3 regions of the Levilactobacillus suantsaii genome follow, and region 1 is predicted to be linked to each of the others. Evidence: riboswitches for the same ligand, from Rfam matches in the RefSeq annotation. Region 1 holds a riboswitch; each other region holds the start of a gene.

Evidence for each region. A riboswitch is a leader RNA that binds a small molecule or an ion and turns the genes downstream of it on or off. The one in region 1 is predicted to bind thiamine pyrophosphate.
Region 2: another riboswitch for thiamine pyrophosphate. It lies ahead of H3M12_RS00210 (ECF transporter S component); the one in region 1 lies ahead of H3M12_RS03195 (cytosine permease).
Region 3: another riboswitch for thiamine pyrophosphate. It lies ahead of thiM (hydroxyethylthiazole kinase); the one in region 1 lies ahead of H3M12_RS03195 (cytosine permease).

The regions. Positions count from the first base shown of each region.
Region 1 covers NZ_CP059603.1:673,519-681,193, reverse strand. Annotated here, with positions in the region: gene H3M12_RS03205 (YhgE/Pip domain-containing protein) at 1-1,154, shown strand, start outside; gene H3M12_RS03200 (2,3-butanediol dehydrogenase) at 1,368-2,438, shown strand; TPP riboswitch at 2,515-2,615, shown strand; gene H3M12_RS03195 (cytosine permease) at 2,681-3,559, shown strand; gene H3M12_RS12835 (hypothetical protein) at 3,586-3,738, shown strand; partial or broken gene H3M12_RS03190 (YaaA family protein) at 3,796-4,173, shown strand; gene H3M12_RS03185 (RNA-guided endonuclease InsQ/TnpB family protein) at 4,353-5,519, opposite strand; gene H3M12_RS03180 (multidrug effflux MFS transporter) at 5,699-6,886, opposite strand; gene lepB (signal peptidase I) at 7,182-7,675, shown strand, end outside.
Region 2 covers NZ_CP059603.1:39,070-46,744, reverse strand. Annotated here, with positions in the region: gene H3M12_RS00230 (hypothetical protein) at 1-41, shown strand, start outside; gene H3M12_RS00225 (hypothetical protein) at 219-581, opposite strand; gene H3M12_RS00220 (energy-coupling factor transporter transmembrane component T family protein) at 796-1,449, opposite strand; gene H3M12_RS00215 (ABC transporter ATP-binding protein) at 1,446-2,855, opposite strand; gene H3M12_RS00210 (ECF transporter S component) at 2,874-3,440, opposite strand; TPP riboswitch at 3,523-3,615, opposite strand; gene H3M12_RS00205 (D-alanyl-D-alanine carboxypeptidase family protein) at 4,030-5,199, shown strand; gene H3M12_RS00200 (HAD-IIB family hydrolase) at 5,394-6,227, shown strand; gene H3M12_RS00195 (PTS transporter subunit EIIC) at 6,308-7,621, shown strand; gene H3M12_RS00190 (alpha/beta hydrolase) at 7,596-7,675, shown strand, end outside.
Region 3 covers NZ_CP059603.1:277,587-285,261, forward strand. Annotated here, with positions in the region: gene H3M12_RS01340 (hypothetical protein) at 281-586, opposite strand; gene H3M12_RS01345 (ABC transporter ATP-binding protein/permease) at 1,184-3,109, opposite strand; gene thiE (thiamine phosphate synthase) at 3,176-3,832, opposite strand; gene thiD (bifunctional hydroxymethylpyrimidine kinase/phosphomethylpyrimidine kinase) at 3,832-4,647, opposite strand; gene thiM (hydroxyethylthiazole kinase) at 4,671-5,459, opposite strand; TPP riboswitch at 5,570-5,674, opposite strand; gene H3M12_RS01365 (oxidoreductase) at 5,721-6,557, opposite strand; gene rlmD (23S rRNA (uracil(1939)-C(5))-methyltransferase RlmD) at 6,740-7,675, shown strand, end outside.

The DNA.
Region 1 (7,675 bases):
CTGGTGCGGCCATGCTTAACAAGCACAGTGCCCAACTTAGCCAGGGCGCTACGCAAGTCGCGACCGGTACGCACCAACTGGCGACCGGAACCAACCGTTGGGTCACGCAAAGCCGCGCGTTAGGCACGGGGGCACACCAAGTTGCGGATGGCTTAGCCCAATTCCAGACGAAGGTCCCCGCATTGACTAGCGGCGTTGCCCGGTTAGCCACGGGGAGTCACCAAGTGGGCACCGGCTTGACGCAACTGAGCACCACCGGAGCCACGTTAACGGGTGGTGCGGCGCAATTGGCCACTGGTGCCAGCCAGCTCGCCCCCGGGGCCAGCCAGTTAGCGCGTGGCGCGGCCCAAACGGCTCAGGGTACGGGAAAGCTCAATTCCGGGACGAAGCAGTTAGCCACAAAATTAGGCGCGGCGGCGACCAAAGGCCGCACGCACCCGTCCACGGCGACTTATAACCAGGTGGCTCGCCCGGTAACGACGACGCATACGGACCGCGACGATGTCCCCAATAACGGGACCGGGATGGCACCATACATGATGTGCGTGTCACTGTTCGTTGGGGCGTTAGCCTTGAATCTGATGTTTGACCTCTACACACCGCGGCATTTTCCGGAATCTGCTTTTAGTTGGTGGGCCAGCAAGGCCAGTGTCTGGGGGCCGTTCGTGGTGGTCGAAACGGGAGTGATGTTTGCCTTATTGATGATTATGGACGGTTTGCGGCCGCTCCATCCAGGCGCCACGCTGGTGGTCTTGTTCCTGGCGGCGGCGACGTTTATGACCATCGTGGCCTGGTTGAACCTGGTCTTAGGCAAAGCCGGGGCGTTCTTTAGCATGGTGCTGTTGGTCCTACAACTGGGCGCATCGGCGGGGACCTACCCGTTGCCATTGACCAGTCACTTCTTCCAGGCCATTCATCCCTTCTTGCCCATGTCTTACGGGGTTGCGGGATTACGGCAAACGCTGATGATTGGCGATTCGGCTTGGCCGGATATCGGGATGTTAATCCTCTTCTTAATGGTCTTTACGGGCCTGACCTGGCTGTTCTACGCCCGCCGGTATGCGCGGCTCAAGCGGATTGACTTTAATGATGCCGCAGCTGTGAGTGCCACCCGAAGTCGCTTAGCGGCCCACCTGATTCGGCAAAAAGAGTAATTGTGCTCATTGAATGATCAACTTGTGGCAATGATTGGGTCCTCTCTTGGAGATGGCTCAATTTTTGTGATGAGTGAGGTGGTATGCAGACGCGTTATGGCGGGAATCGATTGGGTTTGAGTTCGGAGTGCGGGTTGTGAGAATGTTTGACATCATCAAAGAAAGCACTTTTACTTTAAGTAAGTGCTAATAAAAAATAAGGAGGACACCAACATGAAAGCAGTTAGAATTTATGGCGCCAAGGACGCCCGGTTAGAAGACGTGACGATTGCGGACCCGAAGGACGATGAGGTTCAACTCAAGGTCAAATACTGTGGGATTTGTGGCAGTGACTTACACGAGTATACGGAAGGGCTGACGTTACCCACGGTCAAGCACCCCATCAGTGGCCAGTCGCTCCCCATCATCATGGGCCACGAGTTCGCCGGTGAAGTCGTCAAGGTCGGCCAAAATGTGACTGACTTGCAGGTTGGTGACAGCGTCGCCGTTGAACCGTTGATTGCGTGTGGTCACTGTGACAATTGCCGGGCCGGGCGATACAACCTTTGCGAAAATGCCATTGGGGACGATGGCAGCAGTAACTTCCTTGGCTTTTCGGCCGACGGGGGGTACGCCGAGTACGCCAACGTCCGCGACTTCTTCGCCCACAAGATGCCAGCTGGCATGAGTTATGAACTGGGTGCCGTGACCGAACCAACGACGGTGGCCTACGAAGCCATCAAGAAGAGTCAACTGCGGGTCGGGCAAACGGTCGCCGTCATGGGGGCCGGTCCTATCGGCTTGTTAACGGCAACGTTGGCAAGACTTGCTGGGGCAACTAAGGTCTATATTACGGATGTCTCCCCGGAACGGCTACAAAAAGCCCGGGACTTAGGCCTGACAGACGTCTTGGATTCTAGCCACGGGGACGTGGTTGAGCAAATCAAGCAGGGTACTCCCGGTGGCGTAGATTTGGTTTACGATGCGGCTGGTATCCAAACGACCTTTGACACCGCCATCCGAGTGGCCAAGAAGGGTGGTAGGGTCATGTTGATTGCCCTCTTCAGTCAAAAGATCTCGGTCGACGTGACGAACCGTTTAATCATGCAAGGCCTGGATATCTTAACGACGTTAGGCTACAACAACGATTATCCTGCGGTCATGCGGTTAATTAACGAGCACGCCGAAACCTTCAAAAAGATCATCACGAAGAAGATTCCGTTGTCCCGGGCCATTGAAGATGGTGTGAAGACCTTGGCGACCGATAAATCACAAGTCAAAATTTTGATTTCGCCGACCATGTAGGCAACTGGCGGTCACCCACAGGAGGAAACTTGCTGGCCCACTAATTTAGCGGTATGCTGAACTTAAATTTAAATCGAAAAAACACTAGGGGTGCCAATGCTGGCTGAGATGGACGTGGTCCGATCCCTTTGAACCTGTTGAGTTAAGACTCGCGAAGGAAAGTGTCGGTCATTAAAAAGCGTCCCTTCGTTAAGTTCCGGCTTAACGGGGGACGTTTTTTCGGGTCAAGGGAGTTTTGGACGATGACGATTCGGTTAAGAAATCAGTTTTTACTGTGGTTAGGAGCGGCCATCTCGATTGCGGAAATCGTGACAGGCACGTTGATAGCGCCGCTGGGATGGTCGCAAGGTCTAGCCGCAATTATCCTGGGACATTTGATTGGCGGGGGCCTGTTTCTTTTGCCGGCCGCCTATTTATCGGCGCGCCAACACCAAACCGCGATTGGGGTGACCGGCCAGGTCTTTGGGCCCTGGGGCGTGCGGTTGTTTTCGCTACTCAACGCCTTGCAACTGGTGGGCTGGACGGCGGTGATGATCGTTAACGCGCAACTGGCCATGGACGGGATTGCTCAACACTTGTTGCACTTTCGTTCGCCGGTAGTCATGGCCAGTATCGTGGCGGTTCTGATTGGCATCTGGTTGTTGCTGGACCATCAATGGCTGTTTCGTATCAATAACGTGGTGGTTATCTTGCTGGCCGTGGGAATGCTACTGATGATGGGCGGCATCGTCTGGCAGGGCCACGTGCACGCGTTGACGGAGGGCAACTTAAGCTTTGGTGGCGCCGTGGAACTCAACGTGACTATGGCTTTGTCGTGGTTGCCTTTGATTGGCGACTATACGCGCCAGAGTGACCAGCCATTACGGGCCAGTTTGGCCAGTGTCGGCGGGTACTTCTGTGGGAGCCTTGCGATGTTTATCATCGGACTATTGACGGTCACGTTGACCGGCCAAGCGGATTTCACGCAGGTGCTGGCCCAGTCAAACTGGGGCTTAGTGGCGCTCGTCATCATTGTTTTTTCAACGGTCACGACCACGTTCATGGACGCGTATTCGGCGGCCACCAATCTGAATAACCTGTTGGCGTTTGGCCACGTGAACCTCTGGGGCATCGGCGGTTAGCCTTAGGCTGGAACTTTGCCTGGTGGGTGGTCGGTACGCTGGCGTACTCGTGGCTCCAGCGTCTCGATTTTATCGGCGGGACTACGCTACTATTGCTGATTATTCTGGGCATCGGGGTGTTGGTGACCGGGCACTTCACCAAGCTGCACCCGCTGATGACACCGGCTACTAAGGACTGAATTGTACCGATGTGACGAGGTAAACTGTGGTAATCTAGGGGCAAAGGAGACCGTTATATGAAAATCATCATTGCCCCCGCCAAGAAGATGCAGGTGGCCCCGGACGACTTTGCCGTTCAGGGGCAACCACAATACTTGGCCCAAACCAACCAAATTTTACGGCGTTTGCGCGAGTTGACCTACGCGGAAGCGCACCAAATGTGGCGGTGTAGCGACAAGTTGGCCCGGACCAATTACGACTGGTTACAGCGTTTAGAATTGACCCAGAACCAGAACCAGACCCCCGCCGTGATGGCCTATAGCAGTCTGCAATACCAAGCGATGGCGCCGGATCTATTCACGGTGCCGGCATTGGCCTATGTACAAGTCCATCTGCGGCTCTTGTCAGCTTTTTATGGTGTGTTGCGTCCCTTCGATGGCATCGTGCCGTACCGGTCGACGGCCAACGATTTGGTCTTTATTGAACGGACTTAAGTCAAAGTGAACTACTCGTCACTAAAGTAACGAGCTTCTGGGAACGTTAAGTAGTGTTTAGGATTTTACGGTGGTATCCCAAGTACCTAACTCACAGAACTTAACTATTTTACCAAGGCTAGTTCCTAACCTAACGGCTTTTATCCGGCATTTTTCAGCCCTTTGTTTAAGATGTTAACTGCCGCGTTAACATCTCGATCATGCTGGGTTCCACAGCGCGGACAAGTCCATTCGCGAATCTCTAGTGGTTTACGGCCACTTTGAAAGCCACAGTGGGAACACTGCTGACTCGTATAATTAGGCTTGACCGTGATTAACTGTTTTCCATATCGTTGACACTTATATTCAAGCGTGTATCTGAATTGGGACCAACTAGCGTTGGCAATTGACTTAGCTAGGTGGTGATTGTGCATTAGATTTTTGGTTTTCAAATCTTCAATCACAATTACATCGTATTTTTTAACCAAGTCAGTGGTTATCTTGTGTAAATAATCTTTGCGTTTATTGGCCAGTTTCTGTTGGTAGCGTGCCTTGGTTTTCCTAGCACGTTGCCAGTTTTGGTAGTCATTAATCACCATATCGGTTAGATGGGCTTTATTGTGGTTCCACTGGCGAACGTTAATCGTCGCCTTATATTTGCGCCGGTTGTATTTACGTTGCCAAGCTGTGGCCTGATAAGTCTCCCACAGGGCTTGGAACTTGTCATATTTATCACCGTCAGAGGTGATTGCCAAGTCAGCCACCCCCATATCAATTCCCACAACTAAATTAGTCTTAGTGAATGGTTCGGGATCCGGACACTCAATCTGTAAGCTAAGGTAATATTTACCGGTTGGATCCAAACTGATGGTGTAGCGTTTGAATTTTCCAACGGCCAGTGCACCTGTCTTGCTCGTTTTGATGCTCCCAAGTTTGGGTAATTTAACTCGCCGTTTGGCAATCACCACCTTAGCACTAGCTGAAAACCGCCCCGTGTAGGATTTTTTAGTGGAACGGCGCGACTTGAAACGAGGCTGACCGCCTTGATGTTTAAATAGCCTGGAGAAAGACTGGGCTAAGTTGTGGTTAACTATCTGTAAGCTAGTCGCGTCACTGGCTTTTAGAAACGGGTATTCTTTTTTGAGTTGTTTAAGTAAATTGTTCATGCCGTACTCATTAACAAATTGACTACTAGGGTTGTTTTGATAGCGGGATTTGGCCATTGCTAACATTTGATTCCAAACAAAACGGCCATTGCCGAATAATTGCCATAGTTGCTTGGCTTGTGTCTGAGTTGGGTATAAGCGTAGTTTAACCCCTTTGAGCATGTTTTCACCACCTTGCTGGTCTTAATGCACTTATTATACACCGTTTACGGCATTGGCATATACCAATATGCAAAACAAAGGGCGATTCATCACGTCTTTAAAAAGGCGTGTTTTCTCGCCCAATCATTATAAAAAAGCCAGCGTCGCCATGATTGCGATGCTGGCTTCTATTTTCAGCATTAAGTATGATGACGCTGGAAGCGCGTCAGCCCGTAAGCGCCAACGTGACAAACGAAGAGCATGCCCGCCATGGCGGCGTACGAGCTACCGGTCATCCCGGCTAACGGGGAGGCCAGGCCTCCGAAAGCGTTTTGCGACAAGCCGATGACGGCCGAGGCACTGCCGGCATTTTGGGCGGCCTGGTCCATGATTACGGTGACGGTCAGGGTCAAAAGCGCCCCAATCAAGATGACCAAGATGAGAACCAAGGCGATGACCAACCAGACGTTGGCCGGGAACAGTAACGAGACCAAGAGCAACGCACTGGTGGCGATGGCCGTCAGTAACAGACCGGTTAACTGCTGTTGGTTCGAGTAGCGTCTAGCTAACCGTGCCGGCAGGTTGCTGCCGACTACGATACCCAGGCCGTTAAAGGCGTAGAGCAAGCTGAAGGTCTGCGGCGCCAGGCCAAAGCCGGTCTGAAAGACGAAGGTCGACGCGGAGATGTAGCTGAATAGCGCACCATAAACTAGCCCAGTGGCCACAATTAATGGCCAAAAGGACGCTTGAGTGATAAAATGGCCCATTGCCACAAAGGAACTCCGGTAGCCGCCGGTCTGGCGTTGATTGGCAGGTAACGATTCGTGCAGTCCCCAGAAGACGGCTAGGGCAATCGCCACCCCGATTACGGCTAGTAAGATGAAGACGGCTTCCCAGTCGACGTAGCGGATCATGAAGCCGCCGACGATTGGCGCAATGATGGGGAAGACGCCGTTAACGGTGTTCAACATGGCGTAAAAGCGGGTCAGTTTTTTCCCACTAAATAGGTCGCGGGCCACGGCCCGGGCTAAGACTTGGCCGGTGGCACCAGCAATTCCTTGAATAAATCGTAGAGCAATTAGTAAGGCAACTGAATGAATAAAAGCGATAATTAATGAAACAAGCCCAAAGATTAAAAAGCCCACGATGAGAGGACGCTTGCGCCCATGTTGGTCGGAGAAGGGGCCAGCAATCAATTGGCCCAAGGCGAGGCCGACCAGACAACTGGTGATACTGAGCTGCATGAGTGACGCGCTGGTCATGAACTGGTGTTGCATCTGGGGCAACGCCGGGAGGTACAAATCGATGGCTAACGGCCCGGTCGCGCTGACGGTCCCGAGCAGAAACGTCAACCAGATTTGGCGACCGCGAGTCAGTGAAGTGGTCAAAAGGGTCACCCTTTCTATGAGGTAAGATTACCGGTTAGTGGCGGGGCGACCCCGTGGTAACCACTAAAAGTACGGTTATTGGATATTATTGCCGGAAAGTGATTATTTTGCAAGTTGTGGGTGGTCTAGTCCGGCCAGAATCTTCACAAAAAGATAAATTTCAGCTAAAAAGTGGGTATTTAGCGCTGTAAATGGTAAGATTAAAGACAGTTCAAGCTGACTTTAATCAGTAACGGTCATCAAAGTGATGGTCGTTATTGTGGAAAACTTATCCCTGATTGTAAGGAGTCGTATTATGCAAAAAACGAAAGAGATTATGAGCTGGGTCGTGCCCATCTTAATTGGGTTAGCGATTGCGTTGGTCATCAAGGCCTTTGTCTTTACACGTGTCCGGGTCGATGGCCCGTCGATGGAGCCGAACCTGACGAACAACGAAAAGGTGGTCGCGTATAAACCAGCCAAAGTCAAACATCTGAGTGTCATCGTGTTTGACGCATACGGGGAAGATCCCACAGCCAAGGCCCACACTAACTATGTGAAGCGGGTCATCGGGTTGCCTGGTGATAAGATTAAGAGTAAAAATGGGTACATTTATGTAAACAATAAGAAAATTAAGCAAAACTTCATTAGTAAAAGTGAACGGACATCTGGGACCGGTAACTGGACGCTGGCCAGCATTTCGAAGACTTGGCCTAAGAGTAATAAAAATCGGAATGTGACCGTCGTGCCGAAGGGCAAATACTTCGTCCTCGGTGATCACCGGAGCGTGTCGAACGATAGCCGGTACTG
Region 2 (7,675 bases), 630 kb from region 1:
CGCCAATGGTGCGGGAAGTCCCGCAACAACGCGCGGACTAATGGGAACCGGAGGATTTTTCCGGTAAGGTCTTCACTAATTCACGGTAATCGTGATGATTACAATGACTACAAGTAACTTGTAGTCTATCAAGCAGGGAAGCAGGCCAACTTCGGTTGGCCTGCTTCTTTTTTCGTCAAAAAAAGTCTAGGAGTGAATTCCCAGACTTAAGGGTTGGTTTAAAAATGGGGCCACTCACTGTGGTTGCGCCGTACATCGGTACTCAACCCAAAGAAGAAGACCAAAAAGGCCAATACTGCTAGCGCGACCACCGTCGTCCAGGTCCAGGTCCGTGTGTAGGCATAAGCAAAGACGCCGAACCCCAGGGTGCTCAGTCCAATGATAATCAACCGTAGGAGTAATGAGCGGTCGTGAAGAAAGGCCACGGCTAATGCTAAGACTACGGCACCACCGAACATATTATCGGCACCCACTAGAGACCCGGGTTGGCTGATCAGTGCGTAACCTTCGATGATGAGTCCTAAAATCAGGGCCAAATAACCGAAGAACTCCAGAAATGACAACTGTCGAATGCTTTTCATTCTCCTCACCACTTTCTTCACTCTGTAGGTCCATTATAAGGCAACGGCGGGGTTGTGAAAAATTCGCTGCTTAAAACGTTAGCTTGACCAAGGTTGGTGGTCTAACGTCATTTGCAAAATTAGAGGTTGTCCCAACTGCTCTTTTTGAAGGTGGTTAAAAGCTGAGAGGGGTTGCCTGGCGTCGTGACCCGCCCAATCTCAGAATGCCCTTCGTTTAGGGTAAGCCGATAAAGAGACCAATCTGAACTAAAAGCAGACTAGCGCCGAAGATGACCCAGTCCCGGGTTCGTAACGGGACGTTGATGGCGTAGGTCCGTGGGGCCCACTCGACGAATCCATGGGACATCATGGCACTGGCTAGTTGGTCCGACCAGTTCATGGCGGTCAAGATGACTTTGAAGTATAACTGTGGTGACCAGAAGTGCAGGACTTGGCCGCGCATCATGGCGGCCGCGTGCACCGTAGCGACTTCGGCTTTGATTTTAGGGAATAGGTTGAACGCTGCAAGGAACCCGTAGGCAAATTTAGCGGGCAACTTGGCGTTTTGTTCCAGCGATCGGGTCAGTTCGAGGGGCACCGTGGTCTGGGTAAAGGTGGCGCCTAGGTAGACGTATACGAACATCCGGGTGAACAGTACGATTAAGAAGTGTGGGGTGGCGTTTCCCCGTAACATCAGTGACCAAATCAATGCGCTGGCGAAGAAGAGCGGGACCACGGTCAGCCATACCAGGGTCCGGATGTGGATGCGGTTCAGTCCTAAAATCACTAGGCTGATCACGATGAGGGCGACGTTGACGGTCCAGACCTGCGTGAATGAGATCTCCAATGCAATCAGTACCACTAAGGCCAATTTTAAACTGGGATTCATGCCGTCACCCCCTGATAGGTCAATTGTTGATGGGCCAGGTCTAAGTGGTAATCAACGTACGGACTAAGACCGCCCAATTGATGACTGATGATGATTAGTGTGAGGTCGAGGTCCCGTTGCGTTGTGGTCAATAACGTTAGAGCTGCCTGAATCGAGTTGAGATCGAGGCCCTTGAAGGGTTCGTCCAGTAAGAGGACCTCGGGGGCCATCATCAGCATGCACAGGAGCTGCAACTTTTTTTGCTGGCCGCTACTCAACGAATAAATGATTTGCTCATCGCGCCCACTCAAGTCGAGTTGGGCGAGGGCGGCTTGAATCCGGTCCGGCGTGAAGTAGGTCGCGTTACCGTAACGTTGCGATAAGGCCAGTTCTTCGGCGACCGTGACGTTTAAAAACTGGGCCGTCGCAGATTGGAACATCAGACTGACGTGCCGGGCGTAGGTCCGCCGTCGAATTCGCTGGATATCGCGCCCCTGGTAGGTGATGGTGCCTTGATAGCGGCCCAAACGAACCAGCGAGCGGAAAAACGTCGACTTGCCACTGCCGTTAGGCCCGGTGATCAGTGTGGTCTTGTGAGTCAATAATGGTAAGTCCTCCGGTAAAATCAACGTGCGGTCGTTTTGGCTGAGACCAAACCCTTTGGCTTCAAAACAACTCTTATCTTGGGCCGTGGGCAATTGGACGTGCGTGAGTTGTAATCTTTCTGGTGTGAAGGCGGCTAAGCGCGCCTGGGTAGCCGCGACTGACAAGGTGGTGACTTGACCGGCGTGTAACACAGTCAGGTGGTCGATCCACTGGGCGTAGCCACTCAAATCATGATCGGCCAAAATAATGGTCTTGCCCTGGTCGCGACATAACTTGACCAGCCGGTCCAATAACGTTTGGCGGGTCGCTGGGTCAATACTAGCGAAGGGCTCGTCGAGTAAGATGACGTCGCTGTCCATCGCGACGATGATGGCTAAGGCGACCTTTTGCTGTTCCCCACCGGAGAGTTGCATCAAATTCCGGTCACGCAAGTCGGTGATGCCCACGAAAGCCAGGGCTGCATCGATTTTACCTGGCATAGCGGCCGGGGAGACTTGCTGGTTTTCTAAGGCAAAGCGTAACTCGTTTGTAACGGTGTCCATGGTGAACTGCGTGCTGGGCTCTTGAAAGAGCAACGCCACGGTCTGCGAGCGCTGCTGCGGTGATTGCGCCGCGAGCGGTTGGCCGTTGAAAGTCAACGTGGCGCCCGTGGGTAGCGGCGTCAAGCCCGCGATGAGTCGCAGTAAGGTCGTCTTGCCGCTACCCGAAGGCCCGGTCAAAAGGGAAAAACGGCCGCCTAAAAAGGTGGCCGTTAAGTCCTTCAACACAGGATCTTGGTGGTCGGGTGCGTAAGTGAGATGTTCAATGTTAACGGTAGCCAAACAAAATCCCTCCAGTGTTTAAGCGCGAATGCGTGGAGATAAAACGTGGGCGCGACCTAAGAGGTTGGTGATCAACTTCGTTAAGACGCCGCCAAAGATGAAGACGGACACGAACCGGGTCAGCAACAAGAGCATCATGAAGCCGAATTGATACTTGTTGTATCCACTCCGGAAGAAGTCCCAGCCGAAGGTCACTAACGTGGTGGTCAACGCGCTGAGAACCAGGGTCATCCAGTTATAGCGTTTGTAACCGGTGAACGCAAACCCTAATTCGGCACCGACCCCTTGGACGATACCGGAGATCAAGGTACTGGCACCCCACATACCGCCAAGAAACATTTCAACGATGGACCCCAGTAATTCACCTAACGTGGCGGCACCGGCAATGCGGATGATGAAGCCTGCCAGGGGACCAGCCATGCACCACAGCCCCAAAAGCATATCGTTAGCCATGGGCTGCAGACCGAAGGGGGCTAAAGCGGCGGCTAGAACCGTGTAGACAGGACCGGTGACCCAGAAAATGACCCCCATAAAGATAGCGAGAATGGTGACAAGAATGATATCGCGAACGTGCCATTGTTTCATGTAAAACTCCTCCTCATTTTACCCTTAGGGTCCCCAAAAAATGGGAAGAGCCCCCACTAAATTGATAGTGGGGGCCAAGTTTGCTTGAGTCATTCACCGTCCCTTCGCTGGAATTGTCCAGAGCAGGTTCAATGGGTTTGTTCTCAGCCGAATATGGGCACCCCGCGGATTCAAATTACTATCTAGCGTAACGAGTTTTGAAGAAAAATGCAACCGCTAACGAAAACAATCGTACCTAAGGTTTGACCTATTCAGACGTGCAACCGTGTGGCTGAAAAACAGTGAGGCCCCACAAATGGTCTAGAACAAGTATGGCCTAGACCAGTTTGACGTTAAGGTACTGAATTAGCTTGGGGTTAGATGATTATGGGTAGCACCAATTGAAAACAAGCGACTACTGGCTGGGAATGCTGGTCTCTCGCACTTAGTCATTTGGTCAATTCTAGGATTTATAACCGTAAAGGAGGAGATTGCAACCAAGTTACGGGGCCAACAAGTAGGTTACAGTTTTATCAGAGACAGATTATGACGTGATAAACGTGTTAACTTTGAGTTGGAGTTTGACAGAATTTGGGAAGGAATTCAGCACATGACAATTAGTAAACTAAAATTAAGTACGCTGGCCATTATGGCGACTGTGAGTCTGGGGCTTGGGGTAACGACGACCCAGCCCGCCCACGCGGCGACGTATCGGACGGTCTCGTCGAAATCGCTGACCAAGACGGCTTATCACAAAAAGAGTACCAAGGGGGCCATTTATAATTATGGCCATTCCAAGAAAGTTGCGAACTTGAAGACCTATCCGAATACGACTTGGTACGCAACCAAGCAAGAAACTTGGAAACATAGTAATTCTAAGGGAATCTACTTAAAGGTCAGCAATAAATCCGGTTCCGTTAAGGGCTGGATTTGGCATGGCTATCTAAAGAAGGGGAAAGCACCGTTTGGCTTGAAGTACGCCAGGGGCGCCGTGGCCATGGATACCAGCACCGGGAAGGTCGTTTGGTCCAAGGCGGCCAACACGGCCCGGCCGATTGCCTCCGTCTCCAAGTTAATGACCTTGTATCTGACCCTTAAGAAAGTCCACACTAAGTCGGCGAAGTGGACCGACGTGGTCAAGACCAACAGTAAAGGTCTGATTGCGATGGGCAACGATGCGGCGTGTGGCGGCTTCCGGTTCAAGTCTGGGCACAAGTACACGGTCAAGGAACTCTATTACGCCGCCTACCTGGATTCATCGAACAACGCGGCCATCGCTTTAGGGAAGTGGGTCTCCGGAAGTAACGGCAAGTTCATCAAGAAGATGAACGCTCAGGCCAAGTCCTGGAACTTGAAACACGCGAGCTTCGTCTCCGCGTCTGGCTTGGAAAATAGTGACTTGAAAGTCTTTGGCTATAACTATGGGTCGGCCAACGCCAACAAGGTTTCCCCCAAGGATGTCGCGTTGATTGCGCGGCACCTGATCAAGGATTACCCGCGGGTCGTCAAGGACGGTAAAATCGGCTCGAAGAAGGTCGACGGTCAGTCGTTGTATAACTACAACAACCTCTTGCCCGGCCGGACTTACTACCAGAAGTCGTTGAACGTCGACGGTTTGAAGACTGGGTACACGCCGCTGGCTGGTTACTGCTTCGTTGGTACTGGTCAGAAGAAAGGCAAGCACCGGGTCATCACCGTGGTCCTGCACGACATCAACGAATTTACCGAGACTCGCTCGTTGATGAACCACGCCAACAAGGCTAGCAGCATGAGTGACTAATTCGTTTTTACTTTGTAAAGCTTAACCCTTAACCTAAAAGTGTTCGGTGACCGGAATCCGTTGGGGTTCCCGTTATCCGGACACTTTTTTGCTTGTTAGGTCGCCGTTTGCCCGAGACTTGGTCGTTGCGCGAACAGGCGGAAGTCGGTATGCTAAACCTACTTTGATTAGCGGATAGGGGTTGGCAAAAAGACATGTTACCACGACTTATTGCAACGGATTTAGACGGGACCTTCTTGGACCCCCAAGGGCATTACGACCACCAACAGTTTGCCCATATTTTGGCTCAGTTACACCAGCGCGGTAGCCGGTTCGTGATTGCGACGGGGGACCCGCTAGACCACGCTCAGGCGTTGTTTCGGGACCTACCGGAAGCGGCGTCGTTGACCTACGTAGTCGAAGACGGCGCTTTAATCGTTACAGGAACCGGCGCAATCGTCCAGAAACGCGCGTTGCCCTCCGACTTGGTCGTATCGGCCGTGACGTGGTTGGAAACGGCCCCCGTCATGGCGGATAATTTTTTGATCAGTTGTGGGCAGACGCGTGCGTACACTCGTTTACCGGCCGACAGTGCGCGGTTTCACGCGTCACAAGCGTTTTACCCCCAACTGACTTCGGTTCCTGATTTGACTAAAGTAAACGATGCCATTTTAAAATTAGACGTGACCTGGTTACACGCGGACGTCGCGCCCCAAGTGGCGGCTTTCAACCAGCGATTTTCCGGTCAACTCGTCGCCACGAGTAGCGGTCTCGGTGGGTTGAACGTATCGTTACCGGGAGTCAGTAAGGGGCAAGCCATCCAAACTTTGGCCCAGCGTTGGGGGATACGTGCAGCGGAAGTGGCGGCTTTTGGAGACTCCGGCAACGATTTAGCGATGTTGCAATGGGCCGGGCAGGGCATTGCGGTAGCTAACGCCGCACCAGACATTTTAGCTGCTATCCCGGACCATACCGCTGATCCCAATACCCAACCGGTCGTGTTAGACCAGCTTGAAGCTTGGTTAGCATCGGCTGGTGACTTGAGTTAGCGACTGGTCAAACTCAGCGCTGAATGGGGCCTGGCCATCAAAAAGGCGGTACGATCAACGTCTGATAGGGGGGATGGCGGATGCACAAAACGATGTGGCGTTGTGGCCATTGGGTCATGGCACGTGATTATCAATGGCGCCGATTGAACCAGGTCATGGCGCTTAACCAGGCGTTACGGGTAGTCTTCCCGTTGATTTTACTGGGCAGTTTGGCCGATTTAGTCATCCGGGGGTGGCTGACCCCCACGGGATACTACTACCAGACTTTGCATGTGGAGAATTGGTGCCCCCAACGGGCTCGCTTAGAGCAGGGTCTGTTACTGCTTCAAAATGGTGCGGTTGGCCTGGCTAGTTTGGGCTTAGCCATCGTCGTGAGTTTTTATTTAGTGCGACAAGTCACCCGCAGCACCGATGACCAACTGACCGCGGGACTCTTAGCTGGCCTGACATTACAGTTGGTCAACGTGAACCCGGTGTCGTTACAGCCCCACCACGCCCCGGCTTGGCTAGCCATGAATTTGGGCTGGCACGGCATCTTGGCGGGCCTCGTGGTCGGTCTGTTGGTGGGGAACCTCTATCGCATTGGCGTTAGGATTTGGTCGTCACCGCTAGACGCCACGCTGCGGCCCATCACGCTGGGGAGTTTAGGTGGCCTGGGGGTAGCAACGGTGAGCGGCGGTTGGTTATTGGCGGCCCCGTTTACGGTTCGCGCGGCCTTTAACGCCTGGTTGCGTCTGCCGTTGAGTTTCCCTACTGGCTGGGGACAACTGGCTAGTTTTAGTTTACTTAACGGCGCCATGACTTGGTGCGGTACTTTAGGGGCGTTACCCACGACCAGCGGGCAGATCGTGGCGGCTACACAAAATTTGGCGGCGGTTCTAGGGAGTGCCCACTGGCAGGTGCCCCACGTCTTGACGGTGCAGACCGTGATCCAGACTTACGCTAGCATGGGCGGTCCGGGGATGGCCTTGGCGCTATTATTGGCCATTTTCTTGGTACGGCAAAATGCCGCTCAACGCCGGATTGGCTGGCTGAGTTTAGTCCCCGTATTGGGCAACTTCAACGCGCCGTTATTGGTAGGGTTACCCGTGATATGGCGGCCACTGTTGGGAATCCCTTTGTTATTGGCGCCGCTGGTATGCGTTTCAATTAGTAGTCTCGCGTTAGCTTTTCACTGGGTCCCCGCTACGGCCTACCCCTTAGCGGTGAGCACGCCGGGCCCGTTTTTGAGCTTTCTGGGGAGTGGGGGCAGTCTACGGGCGTTACTGTTAGCCATCGTAAATTTGGCCCTAGCCACGGCGATTTATTACCCATTTGTGAAGGGGGACGCCGCGGTTGACCGGCGGCTGGCGGAGGAGGCGAAACGCGATGCGACATCTGACGAGTTGGCGTAGTTTTGGGCTGATTATTGGGCTCGTTGTCTTACTGGGGGTACCCGGCTTACTGTG
Region 3 (7,675 bases), 400 kb from region 1:
CTGGCCGGTAGCTTCTGGCCGGCTATGGGGCCTTAAACACACTAAAAAGCCGCCCTCACGTCTCACGACGCCAGAACGGCTCCTCAGTTAAACTAGACGCGACTACCCCTTGAGCGTCGCTCGCCGGTAAGGTCACCCGGCCATCATCCCGGTGATGACGGCCTCATTGCTCATCAGACGACAAAAGTTGACCGTGCAGAATTTCTCCGCTGCACCCGGTTCAGTTCCATTATACGAACGTACGTTCAAGATGGCAAGGCCGATTTTAGCGGTCGCACCGCTAACGGGCCCCGCTAATCGTGCCCCTGCTAGTCGTAACCCTTGGGTCAAAGGTCACCGACCAACAGGCGCGGCCATCCGTGGTGCTCCCATCGGGGCCACGGTACCCGTTACCAGGTCGTGGCCCCAAATCAAGGTGGGGGCTTATCGCCGCAGACGGGGCCACAGCCAATCCCGTGACCGTGACGGTAGCCAGCGGTATCCCTGCCGCTGACTGCCGGCCATCCGTGGGCGACCCACGGTAGTGAACTCGTGCCATCGAGATGACGGACCACAACGTGGGGTCAGTCGTGATAGGATGCGTCACGTCGCCTCGTGGTCACAGTATGTATCACCTCTTGCAACCCACTTTACCGCCTGGCGCCCCATTCGTCAATTCCCCCCGGTTGAGGGATGCCGAAATTCAAATCCGCGACCGCGAGGAAAGCCATGGGGACCGGGGGATTAGCGGGACTGGTAACTCCCCGGGGATAAATTTTATCTTTTTGTGTTGCCGCTGCTCGCTAAAGATCACGTGCCGGGCTGGACAGTGAGCCTAACCAAGGCGCCCCGCCACCGAATTTGCCCCAGCAATTAGTCCGCCTCACCAGAAATTGTCGGGAGGCAAAGTCGTTCAAGCCCTTAACGACTCACCTGAAATTTTCTCTCGTTTGGTCAGTGCCCTCAAGATCCCCTTTAGTTGGTTTCTCCCCCACACCATGGTAGACTATGCGCGTAGAGTTAAGTCTTAGTCAGCTTAACTTCTCAATTTTATGACCAGCACCGTTCGTTATTGAAGTTCGCTTCGCTAACGGACGGCGCTGTTTTTTCACGGTTATCTTAGGGTGACACTTTGCAACTAGTGTGCCAACCCGTGGACCTTAAAAAGCCGTTAGGACGTTTTCGTCCCAACGGCTTTTTGGTATTATTCGTAAGCTAAGGCTTCGATTGGATCGAGTTTAGCTGCCCGACTGGACGGCGCTAAGGCCGCTAGCAGGCTGATGATAATAGACACGGCCACCCCGAAGACCAGGTAGCCACCGGTGATGCCGATGATGTGGTACCCAATATAGGTCGTGGCCACGTGGTTGGCCGCTAACGCCACGATCTCGGTGAAGACCAGCGCCAAGAGACTGGAGAACAGTCCCAAGAAGAAGGCCTCCGACAAGAAGAGGTTCTTCACGTCGCGGCGGCGAACCCCTAAAGCCCGCAGAATCCCGATTTCCTTGGTCCGTTCGGAGACGCTGATGTACAGCACCACGATGATCATGATGGCCGAGACCAGAAGCGAGATACCGGCGATGGCCGCTAGGACGTAGAACGCCAACTGGATGTAGGTGTTCAACGTCGAGACGATGGCACCCGCCCCGGTCAACTGGTACTGCTTCTTGCCGTTAGCCGTCGTCAACGCGCGAATCTTATCCTGCACGCCGGTGACGTGGCTGAAGCTGTCGATATCGACCGTGGCGAAGTTCGCTCTAAACGTCAGGTTCTTACTGTGGTAAAGTTGCTTGATCGTCCCCAACGTGGTCTGGAACTGCCCGCTACTGCCATCGGTGATGCCGCTGACCGTCAGGCGCTTGGTCATGACTGTCGGAATATTGTGCTTATCCATCGCAGTCAACGACACCTTGACCTTCTTGCCAATCAGCTTGTAGGGGTGCTGTTTATTGAACTTCTGGGCGAAGCTCTTCGACAACAGGACTTCATTTTGCCCCGGCTTATGCCCCTTCTTCACGCTCTTGGCCAGCATCTGGTCAGTCACCGTTTGGACCAGTTGGGCCGTGGCTGTGTTCCCGCCCTGCTGGATCTGAGCGCCCTGAGTCGCGTAACCCAGTTGGACCTTCTTGACGTGGTCGATCTTTTTCAACCGCTGCACGTCTTTGGCCTTGATTTCCAACTTCTGCGGATTTTCACTGCTGGTCTTTTGGGCGACCTGGACCGCCGTTGGTTTAATCTGCGAGTAGATCTCGTGATTGATATAACCCTTGACGCCGCGGCCCAACCCCAGCATCAAGATGACGCTGAAGATACCGATCGACGCCCCGAAGATAATCAAGAGGTTGCGCCCCAGGTTATAGCGCATGTGCTGCAAGGCCATGCGCACCGTGGCGCCAAAGCTCAGGTGCTTGGCGGGCACCTCGGCGTGGTCGGTGACTTTAAACGGGTCCTTCAACTGCTCGTCGCGGTCGATGACCCCGTCCGCCATGTGCACGATCCGCGTCCCGTGGTCGGCGACGGCCTGCGAGTGGGTCACACAGATGACCAACTTACCGCTATCCGCAATCTGGTCCATCAAGGCCAGAATCTCTTGGGTGTTCTGCGCATCCAATGCTCCGGTGGGTTCGTCGGCAATGATGATGTCCGGGTCAGACGCGAGTGCCCGGGCGATAGCGACCCGTTGCTTTTGGCCCCCCGATAACTGGTTGGGGTGCTTGTGACGGTGTTCTTTCAACCCCACCTGGTCCAGTAACTCGGTGGCCCGGTCGCGCTGTTCCTTCTTGGACAGCTTGGTCATCTGTAAGGAGATCATCACGTTGTCCAGGATACTCAGGTGACTCACCAGGTTAAAGTTTTGGAAAATGAACCCGATGGTCTGGCGCCGGTAGCTGTCCAGTTGCTTGACGGACGCGTGGCGCAACGACTCGCCGTTCAACAACACATCGCCTTCGTACTGGGCGTCCAACCCACCGATGATGTTCATCAACGTGGTCTTCCCACCCCCGGACTCCCCCAAGATCGACACGAACTCGCCGCGGTCGAACTTGAGGCTGATGCCCTTGAGGACAGGGAACGGCGTCTTATTGACGTAGTACGCCTTATGAATATTTTTTAGCTCTAAAAAGCTCATTGGTAAACCCCTCTTGGTCAGTATTAGTTCAAACGATAACCGATTTCAGGGCAAAAGGCAATTAATTTAATTGCCGGCAAACGCCGTGCGCATAGCGTCGACGGCTGCTTGCGGGTGGTCGTGACGGGTCAGCATGGTGATGACCGCCGCACCGGCCGCGCCAGTTGCCGCAATCGCCGGCAGTGATGCCACGGTGACGCCGCCGATGGCGACAACGGGCACCCGCGAGAGTTCGACCAGGTGGGCCAGGCCCGAAGTACCGATGACCGGGTCGGCATCGGCCTTGGAAACGGTCGGGTTGATAGGCCCGCTGCCCAGATAAGCGATCCCGTCGATCTGGTTAGCCGCCTCGACCTCTTCGGCCGTCGAGCAGGACAGGCCCACGAAAATCTGCCGGTCCTTGACGGCTTCCAAGACTTCTTGAATCCGCTGGTCGCTTTGGCCCACGTGAATCCCGTCGGCGTTCAACGCCAAGGCTAAATCCACGTCATCGTCGACGATGAACGGCACGTTGGCCTCCCGGCACTGGTCGCGCAAATCGCCACCTAAGGTACAGCGTTCCACCGTGGACAAGGTACTGCCGTCCTTATCGCGGAACTGAAAAGCCGTGATCCCGGCATCCAGCATGGTTGCGAGCACCTGCCGCAAGTCGCGGCCCGGTATGTCTTGACTGCCGGCTACAAAGTACGCCCGGAGCAAGCCGGGCTCAAACGTTACTGACATTAGATCGTCCCTCCTTGATTATAAGCCCAATGGTTCAACGGTCCGTGACCGTGCCCGACCGCAATCGGGTGGGCAATGGCGGCGGTCACGTAGTCCTTGGCCAACCGGATGGCCGATTCGAAATCGGCACCCTTGGCCAGTTCGGCCGTGATACACGACGACAAGGTGTCGCCGGTACCATGGGTGCGCACGGTATCGACTCGCGGCGCACTCAGCCAAAACGACCGGCCGTCGGCGAGCAACACGAAGTCGCTGGCCTGGTCGGGCGTGGCTTCGTGGCCCCCTTTGATGACCACGTTCTTCGCGCCCAGGTTCTGCAGCTCCACCGCGGCGGCCTCCATCTCTTCTTTATCATCAAGTGGCAAGCCCGTCAAGCGTTTGGCTTCTGGCAGGTTGGGCGTCAAGACATCGGCTAACGGCACCAGATCGTCACGCACCGTGGCTACCGCGTCGTCGGCCAAAAGTGCCGCGCCGCCCTTGGCAATCATCACCGGGTCGACCGTGAGCGGTCCAAAGTCGTAGCGCTTGAGGTTCTCGACCACGCCGTGCACGTGGGCCGCATCGGCCAGCATCCCCGTCTTGCAGGCGCTGATTTTAAGGTCCGCGGCTAACGAGGCGAACTGTTCGTCGATCAATTTCTGCGGCAGTGCCATGAAGTCTTGCACGCCCAGCGTGTTTTGCGCGGTGACGGCCACGACCACCGCCGTGCCGAACACCTGCCGTTCCTGCATGGTCTTGAGGTCGGCCATCACGCCGGCCCCGCCACCACTATCGGTCCCCGCGATCGTCAAGGTCTGGGGAAATTCGTTTGCCATGATTACTCGTCCTTCTTTCCGCCTTAGTCGTACGCCGCCAGTTCTTCCAACTGGGCGACGGTGGTTTGTTGTAAGGCGTCCATTAATTTAATAATAAAGGTCCCGGACCCCATCTGCGGGTCACTTTGGGCCACGCGTTGACCGATGCCCGCAAAGACCAGGCACGCCGTCTGGGCCGCTTCGAAGTAGTCGGGGTCCACGGCGCAAAAGGCCGCCACGATACTCGACAGCATGTCGCCGGAGCCCACGTGGGTCTGGAACAACGGCGTGCCGTTCAAGACCTGCACGGTCCGCTTGCCGTCAGTGATGACGTCGGTCGGCCCGGACAAGATGACGGTACAGCGCCGCTTGATGGCACAGGACTGCGCGATGCTGACCAGATTGCCACTGCCGCTACCGGCGTCGATGCCCTTGGCCTGCCAGTCGACCCCGGCTAAGGCCGCAATCTCACCGGCATTGCCCCGGATGACGTCTGGTTGAAAGGCCGTCAATAGGTCTTCGGCCACCTTGGCCCGATAAGCCACGGCCCCCACCGCGACCGGGTCGATGACCAATGGTTTGTGGTACTTATTGGCCAGTTGGCCGGTGACCTTGATGTGCTTGATCTGTGGTTCGGTGAAGGCCCCCAGGTTCAAGCAGACCGCTTGAGCCAGTTGGACCATCTCGTCAGCCTCGGCCACCTCTTCGGACATGATCGGTGACGCACCGATAGCGTTGATGCCGTTGGCGACGTCTTGGACCGTCACGAAGTTCGAGATGTTGAACACGATGGGATTTTGTTGCCGTAAATCGTTTAATAAGCTCAGTTTCATGAGTAAAGGACCCCCAAAATAGTAGTGCTAACGTGCCCCGCCATGACCACGCTTCGCGTCAGTCCCAATCAAACGCAAAAGCCCCCCCTTCACAGCAAGTGAACGGGTGGCTTCGCCATCAAACACGTTCCCTCCGCAAGCATGGTCTCGACAGGTTCAAAGGAATCGCGGGCATTCCCGCATCTCAGCCCCAAGGGGCACTCCTAGTGTTAGTTATCTTTAAGCATAACAGGTTGACGTGAGACGTCAACGGTTCTTAGATTATTGCATGATCCGTTTAGCGGCTGCACCAGTCCAGCGCCAGATCTGATCCATGGCTTTTTCGGACAACAGGCGCCGCGCCCATAAGATCTGACTGCCGGCCCCGGCGTGATAACGGGTCTTCGGCCGCCGGGCCAACGCCGCGCGGTCGACTAGCCGAGCAATCACCTGGGGTTCACTGGCGAAGCGTTTAGCGGCTCTCAAGATGGCTTCCCCGGTGCTGGCCGATTGGGCGTAAGGCCCAGTGCCCGACAGCTCGTGCAAGTGACCCGCGGCGATGTCGGCCCAAGCGGACTGGATACTGCCAGGTTCGACGACCACCACCTGGATGCCGTGGGGGCTCAGTTCGAAACGTAAGGTGTCCGAGAGACCCTCCAAGGCAAACTTCGAGGCCACGTACCAACTGGCCAGGGGTTGGGCGACCTTGCCGTCCACGGACGTGATGTTGATGATCCGGCCGCTGTGCTGTTGACGCATCATCGGCAGGACCGAGCGAATCAGCCGCGCCGCCCCGAATAAATTGACGTCAAACTGCCCTTTAGCTTGTTCTAGTGGGACGTCTTCTAACGCGCCCAGTAAGCCAAACCCGGCGTTATTGACCAGGATATCGATGCGCCCGGTCTCCCCGACGATGCGGTTGACCGTCTGGTCCACGCTGTCGGTATCGGTGACGTCGAGTGACAACGTGGTGATGCCCAAGTCGTCAAGGTCGTTCATCCGGTCTACCCGCCGCGCGCCAGCGTAAACGGTGACCCCGTTGCGGTGTAAGCCCCGCGCGATGGCGTTGCCAATCCCCGAGGACGCCCCGGTGACCAGCGCTACTTTTCGATGATGCATAAGCCAAGCCCCCTTTTTGAGATACTTCAATTGTACCGAAAAGCGCGGCGCTTCGCCATGAAAGCGGCCGCATTTGGGCGAACTTTTTGCGCGGGACCAAGCGGGAAACCCCACCGCGGGGCAAACTTTGGTATAATGGTCCAGATTGAATGGTTCTTAGACACAACTATATAGGAGAAAACATGAAAAATTATCAACCGCACCAAAATCGCCGGCGCAACGACCGGCACCGGGCCGACCACCGCAACACGCCCCAGGTCGAGGTCACAGAAGGCCAACGCTTTCCGTTGACCATCAAGCGCATGGGCATCAACGGCGAAGGCATCGGCTACTACAAGCGCATGGCGGTCTTCGTGCCCGGCGCCTTGACTGGTGAAGAGGCCGTGGTCGAGGTCACCAGCGTGGCCCACCGCTACCTGCGCGCCAAGGTCCACCGCATCCGTAAGGCCAGTCCGCACCGGGTCACCCCGCGCGATAGCTACGCCGACACGGTCGGGGGCTTCGAGCTGGAACACTTAGCTTACCCGCAACAACTCCAATTCAAACGCGACATCGTCATCCAGTCGCTAGAACGCTACCAGCCCCGCGGCTTCAAGGACTACGACGTCCGGCCGACACTCGGGATGGATCACCCCTACGAGTACCGCAACAAGGCTCAATTCCAAGTCCGGCAAACGGCTGACGGCACGGTCCAGGCCGGTCTCTACGCCGAACGTAGTCACGACTTAGTGGACCTGCCGACCTGTTCGGTCCAGATGCCCGTCACCATGACCGTGATGCGCGCCGTGGTCCAGATGCTCCAGGACCTCGAAGTCCCAATCTACGACGAGGACCACAACTCCGGGATCGTCAAAACGCTGGTGGTCCGCGCAGCCGCCAACACCGACGACGTGCAACTGACGGTCATCACCAACTCACAAAAGTTGCCACACAAGCACCAACTGTTGTTGCGGATCGCCGACGAGTTGCCACAAGTCACCTCGGTGATGCAAAACATCAACCCGGGCAAGACCTCGCTCATCTGGGGTGACGAGACCCGCCACTTAGCCGGCGAGACTACCATCACCGAAAAACTCGGCGGCCTAGCTTTCAAGCTCTCCGCGCGAGCCTTTCTCCAG